DNA from 3 places in the Undibacterium sp. Ji49W genome. Region 2 is predicted to be linked to each of the others. Evidence: predicted binding sites of a transcription regulator. Region 2 holds the regulator's gene; each other region holds the start of a gene.
What was found. The regulator sigma-54, encoded in region 2, starts transcription at its own class of promoters, with help from an activator protein. The targets are predictions, from matches to a motif close to TGGCANGNAANCTGCTTT.

Region 1: the regulator sigma-54 is predicted to act here: its motif matches at 2,291-2,308, upstream of ACO0LK_RS16920 (TorF family putative porin).
Region 3: the regulator sigma-54 is predicted to act here: its motif matches at 1,932-1,949, upstream of ACO0LK_RS06715 (circularly permuted type 2 ATP-grasp protein).

The regions. Positions count from the first base shown of each region.
Region 1 is NZ_JBMPOW010000013.1:82,112-87,739, forward strand. Features, by position in the region: gene ACO0LK_RS16905 (DUF4157 domain-containing protein) at 1-107, opposite strand, end outside; gene ACO0LK_RS16910 (YifB family Mg chelatase-like AAA ATPase) at 297-1,820, opposite strand; gene ACO0LK_RS16915 (accessory factor UbiK family protein) at 1,838-2,080, opposite strand; gene ACO0LK_RS16920 (TorF family putative porin) at 2,420-3,166, shown strand; gene ACO0LK_RS16925 (P-II family nitrogen regulator) at 3,182-3,520, shown strand; gene ACO0LK_RS16930 (ammonium transporter) at 3,541-5,136, shown strand; gene ACO0LK_RS16935 (tetratricopeptide repeat protein) at 5,593-5,628, opposite strand, start outside.
Region 2 is NZ_JBMPOW010000011.1:149,706-155,333, reverse strand. Features, by position in the region: gene hpf (ribosome hibernation-promoting factor, HPF/YfiA family) at 652-999, opposite strand; gene ACO0LK_RS15445 (RNA polymerase factor sigma-54) at 1,109-2,596, opposite strand; gene lptB (LPS export ABC transporter ATP-binding protein) at 2,608-3,360, opposite strand; gene lptA (lipopolysaccharide transport periplasmic protein LptA) at 3,361-3,912, opposite strand; gene lptC (LPS export ABC transporter periplasmic protein LptC) at 3,940-4,590, opposite strand; gene ACO0LK_RS15425 (KdsC family phosphatase) at 4,587-5,123, opposite strand; gene ACO0LK_RS15420 (KpsF/GutQ family sugar-phosphate isomerase) at 5,123-5,628, opposite strand, start outside.
Region 3 is NZ_JBMPOW010000004.1:215,542-221,169, reverse strand. Features, by position in the region: gene ACO0LK_RS06725 (AI-2E family transporter) at 1-566, opposite strand, end outside; gene purM (phosphoribosylformylglycinamidine cyclo-ligase) at 721-1,764, shown strand; gene ACO0LK_RS06715 (circularly permuted type 2 ATP-grasp protein) at 1,983-3,434, shown strand; gene ACO0LK_RS06710 (alpha-E domain-containing protein) at 3,523-4,473, shown strand; gene ACO0LK_RS06705 (transglutaminase family protein) at 4,489-5,295, shown strand; gene ACO0LK_RS06700 (peptidase) at 5,478-5,628, shown strand, end outside.

The DNA.
Region 1 (5,628 bases), on a different contig from region 2:
CTCGCTGCCGAACTTTGATTGTCGTGCAAGCCGTTTTCTGTCGCCAAACCCACCCTGGCTTCCGTTGGTGCGGAAGGGGCTTTGTTTTGAAAACTGGATTCGGCCATGACCACGCCTTTCATGTGGAGTAGCAAGACTGCTGAAAGTGCTGAATTAGGACTTACGCAAAACTGCCCCAGCTGCGTTGCAGCTCCTCGCCGTACTAAAGTACTGTCTTCGTCGCTACGCCTTGCTGGGACCGTTTTGCGTAAGTCCTATGAATTAAAGTGCTGAATTAAAGCGCATAACGAAATTGCTTAATGCTCCCTCAGCGCCCGTCGGTACTGTATGGCTTCAGCCACATGGGCAGCCGTGATTTGTCCGGCACCTGCCAGGTCGGCAATGGTGCGGGCCACTTTTAATACACGGTGATAGGCGCGCGCAGACCAACTGAACTTGTTCATGGCATTGCGCAGTAACTGTTCGGCGCTGTTGTCAGGGCGGCAGTATTCGTCGATTTCTGTGGTGGACAGCAGGTTATTGGCTTTGCCCTGGCGTAGCTGCTGCTGGGCAAAAGCAGCTTCCACGCGGGCGTGTATATCCTGGCTGGCTTCGCCATCTGCCTGTTTCAGCAAATCTGCGTGGGGCAGGGCGCCGACTTGTATCTGCAAGTCTATACGGTCCAGCAGCGGGCCGGATATCCTGTCCTGATAGCGGGCGATGTTGTCCGGCGTGCAGCGGCATTTGCCATTGCTGTGCCCAAAATAACCGCAAGGGCAGGGGTTCATGGCGGCAATCAGCTGAAAGCTGGCCGGGAAATCCGCCTGCCGCGCTGCTCTTGAAATGGTAATGTGGCCCGATTCCAGCGGCTCACGCAAGACTTCCAGTACTTTTCGGTCAAATTCGGGAAGCTCGTCGAGGAACAGCACGCCGCGATGCGCCAATGAGATTTCTCCCGGGCGCGGCGTGCTACCGCCACCAACCAGCGCCACCGCAGATGCTGTGTGATGCGGTGAACGGTAAGGCCTGGCCTTCCAGCGCTCTATCGCAAAGCCGGATGTCAGCGATAGTACAGCGGCTGATTCCAGTGCTTCCTGATCGGTCATGGTTGGCAGAATGCCGGGGAAACGGGCTGCCAGCATCGATTTGCCGGTGCCTGGCGGGCCCACCATGATGACTGAATGAGAACCCGCTGCCGCCACTTCCAGTGCCCGCTTGGCCTGCAATTGCCCTTTGACTTCGGCAAAGTCGGCATAGCGCGGCCGCTGTACCTGAGAATGGGCGCGGTGACGTACCAGCTTGCTGTCATTACCCAGCGCAGCAAAGTGAGCGCACACCTGCAACAATGAATCTGCCGGGTAAATGGCGGCATCGCTGACCAGTGCAGCTTCATCGGCATTGGCGCGCGGCAGGATGAAGGCGGGTACTTGTTTAGTGTGCTGCTGGCTTTTACAGATGGCAAAGGTCATCGCCAGCGCACCGCGTATCGGTCTTAATTCACCCGAAAGTGATAACTCACCGGCAAATTCATACTGGTCCAACGCATCTGCGGGGATTTGTCCGGAGGCGGCCAGTATGCCCAGTGCGATGGGCAAATCAAAACGGCCAGATTCTTTCGGCAGGTCAGCCGGGGCCAGGTTGACGGTAATCCGCTTGGCCGGAAAATCAAAGCGTGCATTTTGTAGCGCAGCCCTGACCCTGTCCTTGGATTCCTTGACCTCGGTTTCAGGCAACCCGACGATGGTAAAGGCTGGCAAACCGTTGGCCAGATGCACTTCCACGGTAACTTGTGGTGCATCCATGCCATTCAGGGCGCGGCTTTTGAGGACGGCGAGCGACATCGGCTGGCGGCTATTGTTTACTTGTTGTTTTGCTGTGCTTCGAGGGCGGCGACCCGTGCTTCCAGTGCTTCCAGCCTGGCGCGGGTCTTGGCCAGTACCTGCGCCTGTATATCAAATTCTTCTCTGGTCACCAGATCCAGTTTGGAAAACCCCTGGCTCATCATGGCCTTGACGTTTTTTTCGATATCTTTGGCAGGCGAGTTTTCCAGTACCTGGTTGACTTTGGCTTGCATGTCATTAAAGAAATTTTGCTTATTCATTTTCCATCCTCTATTTTAAATTTGCACCTGCATGGTGCAAATTTGCCTGCGCCACTTTTTTGTGCAGAAAAATCGGTGCATTTTATTGGTGCGGTAAGGCCGTAATGTTCGCTTGCCATTTTACCCATAAGGGAATGATAACGCATCTGCCCCTGATGGTTATTGGTATTGCCAGAGGTATTTCGGGTACTACGTAGAAAATTGCGCAGTTGGCACGACTCCTGCTAACAGGGATATGAAAAGAAAATTCAGGCGTTCATGCAGTGGTATTTGCAAGTATGTGATGAATGCACAAAGGTTTAATTCGATTCAAATCTTAATTAACTAGGGGGAAGCGCAATGAAAAAATTAGTGATCGCCGCTGCTGTAGCCACATCATTCTTCGGTGGTTTTGCCCAGGCAGAAGATGCCAAGCCGGACAACGAAGTCAGCTTCAACGTCGGCGTAGTCAGTGAATACCGTTATCGTGCTATTTCGCAATCCCGTCTTGATCCTGCCTTGCAGGGCGGTGCTGACTATGTGAATAACCCTAGCGGTTTTTATGCTGGTACCTGGTTGTCGACTATCAAATGGACCAAGGATGCTGGTGGTAGTGGCGATATCGAATGGGATATCTATGCCGGTAAAAAAGGCGAGATCGTCAAGGATGTTTCCTATGACGTTGGTGTGCTGACTTACATCTACCCATCCAATGGCCTGAACAAGGTGGCAGGTTTTGCTGATGCCAATACGACAGAAATCTATGGCCAGATCGGTACCGGTCCTGTGTATGCAAAATACTCGCATTCTGTGACCAACCTGTTCGGCTTCGTCAACAGTAAAAACAGTGGCTACCTGGATCTGGGCGCGAATATTGAACTGCCTGAAGGTTACACGCTGGGTCTGCATGTTGGTCGTCAAACAGTCAAGAACAATGGCGCATCGTCCTACTCTGACTGGAAAATCGGCATCAACAAGGAATTCTTTGGCGTCAACTTTGGCCTGGCAGCACTGGGTACCAATGCAGACAAAAAGCTGTACGTAACACCGGCAGGCAAGTTTACAGGCAAGACCACATTGGTACTGTCTGCAGTCAAAACCTTTTAAACATTTGGGGCTAGCATGAAACTGATTACTGCAATTATTAAGCCTTTCAAGCTCGATGAAGTCCGCGAGGCGCTGTCCACCATTGGTGTACAGGGGATCACTGTGACAGAGGTGAAGGGCTTTGGCCGTCAAAAAGGTCATACCGAGCTGTACCGTGGTGCCGAGTATGTTGTTGACTTCCTGCCGAAGACAAAAATTGAAGCTGCCGTGGATGATGCCATTGTTGACCGTGCGATCGAAGCGATAGAAACCGCTGCCCGCACTGGCAAAATCGGCGATGGCAAGATTTTCGTCTACGACTTGCAACAAGTTGTGCGCATTCGTACCGGTGAAACCGGCAACGACGCACTCTGATCGGCTACCAGGGAGTTCACATGAAAAAACTATTAAAGAATGTAGTGGCAGGGACAGCCATACTGGTCAGTCTGGGTTTCGCATCGATGGCCATCGCCGAAGATGCACCAGCCAAACCAGAGGCTGCAGCAGCATCCAGTGTCGCCGTATCGGCAAGTGCATCAGCACCTGCCGCTTCGGTAGCAGCACCTGCCTCTACGGCAATGGCAGCGCCTGCATCGGCACCAGCTGCACCCGCAGCTGCGGCTGACCCGGCTGCGGCTTCCGCTGCGGCAGCACCGGCACCTACACCCAATAAAGGCGATACCGCCTGGATGATGGTTGCCACCTTGCTGGTCATCCTGATGACCATCCCGGGCCTGGCCTTGTTCTACGGTGGTCTGGTTCGTTCCAAGAACATGCTGTCCATCCTGATGCAGGTGTTCATGATCTTTGCGGTGATCATTGTCTTGTGGTGTATCTACGGTTACTCACTGGCATTCACCGAAGGTGGCAAGTTCATCGGTTCGTTTGATCGCCTGTTCCTCAAAGGCATATGGGATCCGGCCAAGGCGACTTTTAGTACCGCTGCGACTTTCAGCAAGGGTGTGGTCATTCCTGAATTTGCTTATGTGGCCTTCCAGGCGACATTTGCAGCCATCACTTGCGGCCTGATCATCGGCGCATTTGCTGAACGTGCAAAATTCACTGCTGTGCTGTTGTTCGTGGTTTTGTGGTTCACTTTCAGCTACCTGCCGATTGCTCACATGGTCTGGTTCTGGACTGGTCCTGATGCAATCAAAGATGCGGCAACACTGGCGACAGAAACTGCCAAGGCTGGTTTCCTGTTCCAAAAAGGCGCGCTTGATTTTGCTGGTGGTACTGTCGTTCATATCAATGCGGCGGTCGCCGGTCTGGTTGGTGCCTATCTGATTGGCAAGCGTGTTGGCTACGGTAAAGAATCGATGGCTCCTCACTCTCTGACCATGACGATGATTGGTGCATCCCTGTTGTGGGTGGGCTGGTTTGGTTTCAACGCTGGTTCCGCGCTGGAAGCAGGCGACGTTGCTGCCCTGGCATTCATCAACACCTTGCTGGCAACTGCTGCGGCCACTGTTTCCTGGGTATTTGGTGAATGGATGTCCAAAGGCAAACCTTCCATGCTGGGTGGTGCATCCGGTGCGGTAGCAGGTCTGGTAGCGATTACACCAGCTTGCGGTTTCGTCGGTCCTATGGGCGCACTGATCATCGGTCTGTTGGCAGGTATCATCTGCCTGTGGGGTGTCAATGGCCTGAAACGTTTGCTGGGTGCAGATGATTCCCTCGACGTATTTGGCGTGCACGGCGTTGGCGGTATCCTGGGCGCCTTGTTGACGGGTGTGTTTGCTGCACCATCCCTCGGCGGCCAAGGTATTTTTGATTATGTCACCAACAAAATGTCTGCCGATCCGTATGACATGATGGGCCAGGTCCTGACGCAGGCAACTGCTGTTGGTACCACCATCCTGTGGTCAGGCATTGTTTCTCTGGTCGCTTACAAACTGGTTGACCTGGTGGTTGGCTTGCGTGTACCAGAAGATGAAGAACGTGAAGGTCTGGACATCACCAGCCACGGTGAATCCGCTTATCATTCTTGATCAAATTCATTACAATAATTTGAAGATGTACTAGTTTCCAAAGGTGTGTCAGTACCGTAATCAGAGCTTGCAGTACTGAATTTAACAGGCTGTTCTGCTACCCGCAGAGCAGCCTTTTTTTATGAAGGCTTACACAAAATTACCCTATTCTTGTCAGGACAATTTTGCGTGAACCTTTTGAATGTTGTTGGCACCGCAAAAAGCAAGCTGGTGACGTGCAGGCGGATATGAGCACTATTCAAGGCGGGAAGCGGCTCAGGATAGCGTGTAGTGTTAGTGGGCTTAGGGGATCATCGCTTTACAAACGCCACTGCATCTTGCTGGTACATTCAATACATTGCGATAGCCCGACTTCTCTTTTGGTAATCAAACGATCATAAAAAAACGCGTTAGCCCTTGTCGGGTAACGCGTTTCTTTTTTCGGCTGCATGGCAGCCATCAGCCTTTGACTACTGCTTATTTTGCAGGTGCAGCGGCTGGCTTGCTACCATC
Region 2 (5,628 bases):
AGGGTAGAGGATGAAGCTGCTATTTTAGCTTTGTCGGACGTGGGCGTCACGGGGTGTATATGCTTATGAGGAAATGATGCAGGGGCGAGATGTTTGTTGTTGTTGTTGTTGTTGTTGTTGTTGATCTTCAACCGCTTGGGCCGATGTAATTTGTGCGTCACAGAAAATGGAAAGAGAAGATCCGATGTTTGAGCGAAGCGAGTTGCGGATATTCCCATTTTTTGTGATGCACAAATTATGCTGAAGCGCAGCGCAAGCACCCGTAGGGCGAGTCTGCGGTCGCCTTTTCTTTGGATACTTGCTTTTGGCGACGCAAAAGAAAGTATCTCGGCTGCCGGGCCGAGACCCGGCTTGTGTCCACGGAGGGCGATCGTCTTAATCAAAGTGTGGCATATAACGGGCGACACGGCATACATAGAACGCCGCTGGATTCCAGCCAAACCCACGCTGGAATGACGCCAATAAAAATGCCGTGAATCAACTAACTCGCAGCTTGTTGAGCAACGCATGCTACAAACAGCAATAAAAGTAAATTATTTATTTGAAATGTCAGAAACGATATCTACAAAAAACCTATCATCCAGCAAAAAGGACGCCTGTAGCGTCCTTGTTTTGGATGTCCACAACCCTGTTAAGGTAAGGACTGGGGTCTTATGAAGCCGATGCCGGATCAGGTATGTGCTTGATGGCGTCGTGCTGATGGTTTTGTATCTTGTCTTTATGCTTGATGACCTGACGATCAAGTTTATCTATCAGTGTATCGATAGCTGCATACAGATCATGCGCCAGACTTTCTACATGGATATCTTTGCCACTGATATGCAAATTAATGTCCGCTTTGTGTCGTTTTTCCTTTTCCCGGAGCTTGTCCACCGTCAGGATGACGGCGATATCAATGACCTGGTCGAAGTGTCGCCTGATACGTTCTAGTTTGGTATGTACATATTCACGAATTGCAGGAGTTACTTCGACGTGATGTCCACTGATGGTGAGATTCATACTGTGCTCCTATAGTGATGTTGCTTGCTGTAACGATAAGCTCATTGCTGTCTTATTGCCTTGAGCTAAATCATATATAGCAATTCAAACCGTGATTACAAGGACTTGCTTACAAAGATTTACGCAAACTCACTGGGGGGATTTTGAGGGCTTCACGGTATTTGGCAACTGTCCGTCGGGCAATTACCATGCCCTGTTCACCCAGCATGTCTGCAATTTTGCTATCAGAGAGTGGGCTTTTCTGGTCTTCTGCTCCTATCAACTGCTTGATGAGTGCGCGTATCGCGGTGGAAGATGCTTCCCCCCCTGTTTCCGTCGCGACATGGCTGCCGAAAAAGTATTTCAACTCAAACATGCCGTGGGGGGTCAGCATGTATTTTTGGGTTGTTACACGCGAGATAGTGCTCTCGTGTAATCCTAGTGTATCAGCAATTTCGCGCAAAACAAGGGGGCGCATGGCAACAGCACCATGCGTGAAAAAATTGCGTTGTCTTTCAACTATGGCTTGTGCAACGCGCAAAATGGTATCGAAACGCTGCCGCATATTCTTGATCAGCCAGCGTGCCTCTTGCAACTGTGAGCCGAGCCCGCCTTCCCCACGATTTTGTTTCATGATGTTGGCATACATGCTGCTGACACGCAATTTGGGCATGACATCCTGATTCAGCGAGACTTGCCAGCCATTGGCTGATTTTTTGACAATGACATCTGGCACGACATAATCCGATTCATCGACTGCAAAATCGATACCTGGGCGGGGCTTGCATAGGCGGATGACGGTTTGTGCGTCGCGCAAATCTTCATCATCGCAGTCGAGGATTTTCTTGAGTTTGGTGAAATCTCTTTGTGCAAATAAAGTCAGTTGCGTTTCAACAATTTGCAAAGCCAGTCTGCGTGTCACGAAAGCAATTTTAGGCAAGCGCTTGATTTGCAGGGCAAGGCATTCAGATGGTGTGCGAGCGCCCACACCTGCCGGATCAAAGCTTTGCAGCATGTTCAGGGCAAATGCCAGTTCTTCTGGCTCGACGCACAATTCCAGTGGCAGGCTGGCATGGATTTCATCCAGGGTTTCTGTCAGGTAGCCATTGTTGTCGATGGCATCAATCATCAATTCGACCAGGGCGCGGTCACGTGGCTCGCGCAGGTTCAGACGCATTTGTTCTTGTAAATGTTCTCGCAGTGTAATGTGGGCGGCACCCAGTTGTGGCCTGCCATCTTCATCGTCACTGCTTTTGCTGCCATGATGCACGTCGTCAAAACCCCAGTCTTCTTCGCTGGAGCTGCTTGTGTCATTGCTGACGGCGATATCAGCGTCAGCCTGAGGTTCTGTAGCTGTGCTGCTTTCTTCGCGGGATGCTGGCGCTTCCATGCCGGCGTCTGCTGCTGTGCTGCTGGTATTGATGGCACCGTCTGCCAGCAGGCGTACTGCGTGGTCCAGCGGGTCATCCACACGCTCCAGCATGGGATTTTCTATGAGCAGGGTTTCCAGCTCCTGGTGCAATTCCAATGTGGACAATTGCAGCAACCGTATGGATTGCTGCAATTGAGGCGTTAATGCCAGATGCTGGGACGTGCGTAGTTGCAGGCTTTGTTTCATGATGATTCCCGTCACATCCGGAAATGTTCTCCCAGATAGACGCGCCGCACGGATTCATTTTGTATGATGTCATCCGGCTTGCCGCTGGCCAGTACGGCCCCCTGATTGATGATGTAGGCATGATCACAGATGCCCAGAGTTTCACGCACGTTATGATCGGTAATCAATACGCCGATGCCACGTTCCTTGAGGAAACGCACAATGCGCTGGATTTCAATCACGGCGATCGGATCAACACCGGCAAAGGGTTCATCCAGCAAAACGAAGCGCGGGTTGGTGGCCAGTGCGCGGGCAATCTCTACACGCCGGCGTTCGCCGCCTGATAGTGACAGTGCCTGACTTTCCCGGATTTTTTCAATCTGCAAATCGGCCAGCAGGGCATTGAGCCTTTTGACGATGGATTTCTCGGAAAGAAATTTTCCATTGGCATCTTTTTGCAATTCCAGCACGGCACGGATATTTTCTTCTACCGTCAGCTTGCGAAATACCGAAGCTTCCTGTGGCAGGTAAGACAACCCCAGCACGGCCCGCTGGTGTATTGGCAATTGTGAGATATTGACAGCATCAATCGTGATATCGCCAGCGTCGGACGGCACCAGGCCAACGATCATGTAGAAGGAGGTGGTTTTGCCGGCACCATTCGGGCCCAGCAAACCAACCACTTCACCGCTTTTCACTTCCAGCGATACGTCACGCACCACCTGGCGCGCGCCATAACGTTTTTGCAATCCCTTGACGAGCAAGGTACTAGGCGTGGCAGTCATTTAATTGGTCTGTTTGGGTTGCAGGGTGATTTTGACGCGGCCGGCACCGTCTACATGCTGGCCCGTGGTTGAATTGGTACCGATGGCGATATCATTTTTACTGTCATAGGACAGGTATTCGCCCTCTTGTTCCTGGGTGACCTTCTTGCCTTCCAGGTAGCGCACTTTGGCTTTGGAAATGAACTTGACGATTTCTGTCGTCTGATTGTATTCCGCACGGTCCGCTTCACCTTCTACCCACAGGTCCGGGCCGCCATCGCGTTTTTGCCGGAAGCTGACTTTTTTGCTGACGCCACCAGTCAGTACGACAAACTGGTCACCGTTCGGGGCTTCGGTAACGACGGCTTTTTCCGAATTGACGACCAGGGTGCCGCGCACCAGTTGTACGCCTTTGGACAAGACGCGCACGCTGGTTTTTCCATCGCTTTCAGAGTAACCGGCCTCGATGGTTGTCTCCTTGAAACTGTCGGCTTTTTCTGCACCTGCTGGCGTATAGATTAAAGCTAAACAAGCCAGTCCCAGGCATTGGCTAAGGGAGCGTATCAATTTCATATTTTTCATTGGCAAATATCGCTTTCTCTATTTGGATGGTGTAGGGGCAACTGGTTCGCGTTCACGTTTTTTCAAGTGAATACGTACCTTACTTAGCAGCGCCAGATGTTGGGTGGAGTTGTTGGCCACCATACCTACGGCGGTGGTGTCCACTTTTCCTGTTTTGACGGTGATAGGCTTGTCAGTTTTGACAATATCATCGTCGGGTAACAGCAACAAATAACTGGTTTCCAGGCGCATGAATTGTGAGCTCAGGCCTTCGGGTCTTTCCATGCTGACGTTGTCATACAGACGTACTTCATCATGTTCACGCTTGGGCGTGGTGACCGTGGATTTTTGCGACACCACGGCCAGGTCAGCCAGCAGATGCAAAGGCGGGCGATCAACATCAAAGCTGTTGATTTGCGGGCGCTGAATTTCTATATTGTCATTGCGCGGCAGATGAATCAGGCGTTCACCAGTGATGTGGTAATTTGCCTTGCCATTATTTGACAGCCGGATAAAATTGAATTTTTCTACATAGTAATCCGGTGCCGAACGGGCAGATGAACGGTTCTGTTCATCATTCGCATTCCGCCGTATGACTTCCATCACCCAGATGGTACCCAGGGTCATCATGCCCAGCAGTATGACTGCCAGCCAGATGCGGAAACGGTCTATGGTCATATGTTGTTTCATGACAGGTAAGCCCCGATAGCCTCTTCATATTTACCCTGGGCGCGCAGGATGAAGTCGCAAACTTCCCGTGCCGCACCTTTGCCGCCACTGGCCGTGGTGACGTAATGCACTCTTTGCCTGACTTCTGCATGGGCATTCGGTACGCTGGCAGAAAAACCGCAACGTGTCAGTATCGGCAAGTCGATGATGTCATCGCCGATAAAGCCACAGACATCGGCAGGCAGATTCAATTCAGCAAGCAATTGCAGGAAGGCCGATTTCTTGTCGTGTATGCCCTGGCGTACATGGGTGATGCCAAGGTCGCTGGCACGCTTGCTGACAATCGCTGATTGCCTGGCGCTGATGATGGCTGTGGCAATGCCGGCCTGCTGCAACAGCTTGATGCCCTGGCCGTCAAGCACATTGAAGGTTTTCATCATTTCACCTTCCGGGCCGAAATGCAGGCTGCCGTCGGTGAGTATGCCATCCACGTCAAATATCATGAGCTTGATCGTGGCGGCATTATCGGCTGCAACTTGTCTTGCTTTTTCCATCAGATTACCTTGGCCCGTGTCAGGTCATGAATATGCAGGGCACCGACCAGTTTTCCCTGGTCATCGGCCACCAGCAACTGGTTGATGCGATAGGTTTCCATAATTTCTACCGCTTCTACCGCCAGTTGTTCTGGCCGTATGCGGCGCGGCTTGTCATGCATGACTTCGGCAATCTGTAACTGGGTAAAGTCGCGTGTGCCATCCATCAGGCGGCGCAAGTCACCGTCGGTGAAGATGCCGACGATATGCTGGTCTTTATCCACCACGGCGGTCATCGCCATGCCTTTTTTGGTAATTTCCAGCAGCGCGGTTTTCAGGCCGGTATCTGGTGTCACCTGCGGGATATCATCGCCGGTGCGCATGACATCGCGGACGTGGGTCAGCAGGCGGCGGCCCAGTGAACCACCAGGGTGGGAGCGGGCAAAGTCTTCTTCGCGAAAACCGCGTGCATCCAGTACGGCGACTGCCAGCGCATCACCCAGCGCCAGTGTGACGGTGGTGCTGG
Region 3 (5,628 bases), on a different contig from region 2:
AGGCGCTTGATCAGTACATGCCAGTCCATCAGCAGATAAAACAGTACGATGGGGATCAGCAATAAATTGGCGACCATACCGAGCAGAGCAGTGCCACCAACACGTATCGAATTCAGGACGGCTTTACCGATGACATCACCGCTGCTGGCCATCTGTTCCGTCAGTAAAGCCTTGATGCCATTGCTGTCGAGACGTACCTTGATGCCAAATTCAGACAACATGGGAGCCAGCATCTGATCCAGCTTGTCGAAGAAACGTGGAATCTGATCCTGGAATTGCGGTACTTCCTTTTGCAGGATAGGTACCATGATCAGGACCATAGCCAGTATTGCCGCAATCAGGACTACGATGATCAGTGTGGCCGCCACTGAACGCGGCAGGTTGAATTTGCGTATGCGCAGGGCGCACAGCTTGTCCACCCAGGGGGTCAGCACATAGGACAGGATACTGGCGACGATGAAGGGCATCAGCACCGGACCCAGCAGTGACAGCAGTAACAGCAGGCCAAATGCCAGGGCCAGCCACAGCATGGATTGTTTTTGCTCCGACGTAAAAGAAAATGGCATTTTTATGGCTGGTTAGTAGTCAAAATGTTATCAAATTTGCTGCATGGTCCCAAAAAACAGAGTTTTCGCGGTCAATTTGTTAAAATAGCGGTTTTGCCGGACTTTTCTGGCAATTTCTCTATTTTACCGCCTCCTGCCCCTATTGCCGAATATCATGAGCACTTCTACCCCTGTTTCTCTCTCTTACGCCGACGCTGGTGTCGATATGGTCGCTGGCGACGCCTTGGTTGACGCCATCAAACCTTTTGCCAAACGAACAATGCGCGAAGGTGTCATGGCTGGCATAGGCGGTTTTGGCGCCATGTTTGAAGTCAGCAAAAAATACAAGGAACCTGTCCTGGTTTCCGGCACTGATGGCGTGGGCACCAAGCTGAAACTGGCTTTCCACCTCAACAAGCATGACACCGTTGGTATCGACCTGGTGGCCATGAGTGTCAATGACATTCTGGTACAGGGTGCGGAACCACTGTTCTTCCTCGACTATTTTGCCTGCGGCAAGCTGGACGTGGCAACCGCCACCGACGTTATCAAGGGCGTGGCCTTTGGTTGCGAACAGGCGGGTTGTGCTCTGATCGGTGGAGAAACCGCCGAAATGCCGTCCATGTATCCTGATGGCGAATATGACCTGGCCGGTTTTGCGGTAGGTGCCGTAGAGAAGTCGAAAATCATTGATGGCAGCAAAATCCAGCCAGGTGACGTGATTTTGGGTCTGGCTTCTTCCGGCATCCATTCCAACGGTTTCTCGCTGGTGCGCAAGATCATCGAAGTCGCCAAGCCAGACCTGAGTGCTGATTTCCATGGCCGCAGCCTGGGCGATGCCCTGATGGCACCTACCCGCATCTACGTTAAACCACTGCTGGCCCTGATGGAGTCCCTGGAAGTCAAAGGCATGGCCCACATCACCGGTGGTGGCCTGGTCGAAAACGTTCCACGTGTACTGGGTGACAAACTGACTGCGGTCCTGCACAAAGACGCATGGACATTGCCACCGCTGTTCACCTGGCTGCAACAGCACGGCGGCGTCGCTGATGCAGAAATGCACCGCGTATTCAACTGCGGTATCGGCATGGTGGTGATTGTTGCTGCTGAACTGGCAGACGCTGCCTTGGCCCAGTTGGCCGCAGCCGGTGAAACCGTGTACCGTATTGGTGAAATCCGTGCACGTGCAGGTGATGAGCATCAGACTATCGTAGTGTAAGTATAGCTTTTCAAACCGTATCGTACCCGCGCAAGCTGCCAGCCAGCTTGTGCGTTTCTCCCAAATATTCCTGCATACTCCTACATCTTGCATCCCGCAAGCATGTTTTGCTCGCCAAACAACATCCGCCTGAGAAAAATTCGCTCGCTGCAAATCAGCACAAGAACTGGCACGTTTCTTGATATGCTGTTGTAGTACTGTAACTGCGAGACTTGAACATGGCAAAATTTTTCAATGAAATGGCGGCCGACTATGCAGGCACGCTTGGCACGCTCGGTAACCCCGGCAACAACAGTCACACCCGCGAGCACTATCGCGAATTTTGCAACTGGCTGGCACAGCAGTCTGCCGACAGGCTACAGCGCAAGCGCGCCGAAGCCGACCTCAGCTTCCGTCGCGTTGGTATCACCTTTGCCGTCTATGGCGACGATGCTGGTACTGAGCGCCTGATTCCCTTCGATATCATCCCCAGGATCATTCCTGCGAATGAATGGGCGCAATTGCAAAAAGGCCTGGTGCAGCGGGTACAGGCACTGAACATGTTCATTCATGATATTTATCATGACCAGAAAATCATCAAGGCAGGCATTATCCCTGCCGGACAAATCTACAAAAATGCCCAATACCGGCCAGAAATGCAGGGTATTTCGGTGGCTTCCGATATTTATGCCCATATTGCCGGTGTGGATATCGTGCGCGCCGGTGAAGGCGAGTTTTATGTGCTGGAAGATAATCTGCGTGTACCTTCCGGCGTGTCGTATATGCTGGAAGATCGCAAGATGATGATGCGCCTCTTCCCCGAGCTGTTTACCCGCAACAAGATTGCCCCGGTCGATCACTATCCCGATATGTTGCTGGACAATTTGCGCTCGGTTGCACCTATGGGGGGGGATGATCCTACGGTAGTGGTCATGACTCCCGGCATGTATAACTCTGCCTATTTTGAACATGCTTTCCTGGCGCAGCAAATGGGCGTGGAACTGGTGGAAGGGCAGGATCTGTTTGTCAATGACAATGCCGTCTTCATGCGTACCACACGGGGCCCTAAGCGGGTAGACGTGATTTATCGCCGCATTGATGATGATTTTCTTGATCCGCTGGCCTTCCGCCCGGATTCTTCACTCGGTGTACCTGGCTTGCTGTCGGTCTATCGCGCTGGCCGGGTCACGCTGGCGAATGCCATCGGCACCGGTGTGGCAGATGACAAATCCATCTATCCTTTTGTACCGGACATGATCAAGTTTTACCTGTCTGAAGACGCGATATTGAATAACGTGCCTACCTACCAATGTCGCAAACCGGAAGACCTGTCCTACACCCTGGCCAACCTGTCCGAACTGGTGGTCAAGGAAGTACATGGCGCCGGCGGTTACGGCATGCTGGTCGGGCCTGCGTCCAGCAAGCAGCAGATAGAAGATTTCCGTCAACGCCTGCTGGCCAAGCCGGACGGATATATCGCTCAGCCTACGCTGGCATTGTCATCCTGCCCGACCTTTGTGGAAAACGGCATCGCCCCGCGACATATTGATTTGCGTCCTTTTGTCTTGTCGGGCAAGCATATCTCCATGGTGCCGGGTGGTCTGACCCGCGTCGCCCTGCAAGAAGGTTCACTGGTTGTGAATTCTTCACAGGGGGGCGGTACCAAGGATACCTGGATACTGGAAAATTAATCGCCTCATGCACCTTCTCATCCTGGTGCACGAATGCCGGGCTGCCATTGAATGTTGCAACAGGTTTTGAAGATTGAGGGAAAATACCATGTTAAGCCGCACTGCTGATCACTTGTTCTGGATGGCGCGTTATACCGAACGCGCTGAAAATACCGCACGCATGCTGGATGTGAATATCCAGACTTCCATGTTGCCGCAGTCGGCAGAAGATGCCGAACAGGGCTGGCGTGCCATGCTCGGCATCTCTGAATTGCAGTCTGCCTTTGACCATCAATATGGAATACTGACCAAAAAAGATGTACTCGATTTCATGGTGAAAGATCCCATGAACCCGTCATCGATTGCCTCCTGCCTGAAAGAAGCACGTGAAAATGCCCGTGCCGTGCGCGGTACGCTGACCACGGAAGTATGGGAAACCCAGAATGCCACCTGGCTGGACATGCAGGAAAGATTGTCTGACCATGTGCTGGAAAATGACCCCAGCCAGTTTTTTGAATGGGTCAAATACCGCTCCCATCTGTCACGTGGCGTTACCCTGGGTACCATGCTGAAAGATGAGGCCGTGCATTTCATCCGTCTTGGCACTTTCATTGAACGTGCTGATAATACGGCGCGCATACTGGACGTGAAATTCCATGGTGCGAAAGAAAGCCAGCGTGGCAATGATAGCCTTCAAAGAGAATTTTACTACTGGGCAGCGCTGCTGCGTTCGGTATCGGGCTTTGAAATTTATCGCAAGGTATATCGCGATGTGATCACTCCTGAACGGGTGGCCGAATTATTGATATTGCGTGGTGATATGCCGCGTTCGCTGCTGGCCTGCATGGATGAAGTGGTCGCCAATCTGCGCGAGGTACGTAATGATGTGTCTGCTGATACAGAACGTTTTGCTGGCAAACTGCATGCAGAACTGAAATTTGCCCGCATAGAAGAAATACTGGATGCCGGTCTGCATGATACCCTGACCACATTCCTGGAAAATATTTTTGAGCTGGGTAATCGTGTCAGCCGTGACTTCCTGGTTCCGCTGGCAGCTTAGATCACCTGGAAAATCATGCAACTTATCATTCGTCACGAGACCATATACCGTTATTCTGCACCACTGACCTATACCATACAGCAACTGCGCCTGACACCGCGTGCCGAGCAAAACCAGCATGCGATGTCATGGCAGATCAGGACGGCCGGGCAACGCCATGCCTATATAGATGCGTATGGCAATCCCTCACATACACTGACCATCACTGGCCTGCATCATGAAGTATCCATCATTGCCGAAGGTGTGGTGGAACTGGCCATGCCGTATCAGGGCCGGATTACTGATCAGGACACCTTTTCGCCACTGGTATTTACTGTGCCTACCCGTTTGACCGAGCCGGTGGCTTCGATTCTTGACTTCGCCGGCAGTCATTTGCCCGATCAGGGCAAGACCACAACTGGTGCACTGCTCAATCTGGCGGTGCACATCCGCGGTGCGGTCGAGTATCAGACTGGTGCAACCATCGTCACTACCAGCGCCAGCGATGCCTTGCAATTGGGCCGCGGGGTTTGCCAGGACCATGCCCACCTGTTTTTGGCCTGTTGCCATGCGCGTGGCATTCCGGCCCGTTATGTGTCTGGCTATATTGACCCCGAATCGACTAATCATGCGGAGAGTCATGCCTGGGTTGATGCCTGGGTAGACGATGCAGATTATTCTGGCTGGGTCAGCGTGGACGTGACCCATGCCTGTTTGATGACAGATACGTATTGTCGTTTGGCTATCGGTCGTGATTATGATTCAGCTGCTCCGGTACGCGGTGTCAGGCGCGGTGGCGGGCAGGAAACCATGCATGTCAACGTACAGGTGACGCAGCGTTGAGTGTGGCAATACATGAATGCAATATAGCAACATACAATATAAAAAATTTAATTTATTGTTGATTTACCCCTGATTTACCCTGGATTGACGGGCATGTATGCCACATTTTGCAGCATGCTGATGCTTTATCCGGGGCAAGATTAAGGTAGAATCCCCACTTCGTTCCACCAAGACTTTGCTCTATGACTTACTGTGTTGGCATGCGGCTTGACGCCGGCCTGGTGTTTCTTTCTGATTCTCGTACCAATGCGGGTGTGGATCAGGTAGGCACTTTCCGTAAAATGTCGGTATTTGAAAACCCAGGCGATCGCACCATGGTGCTGATGAGCGCTG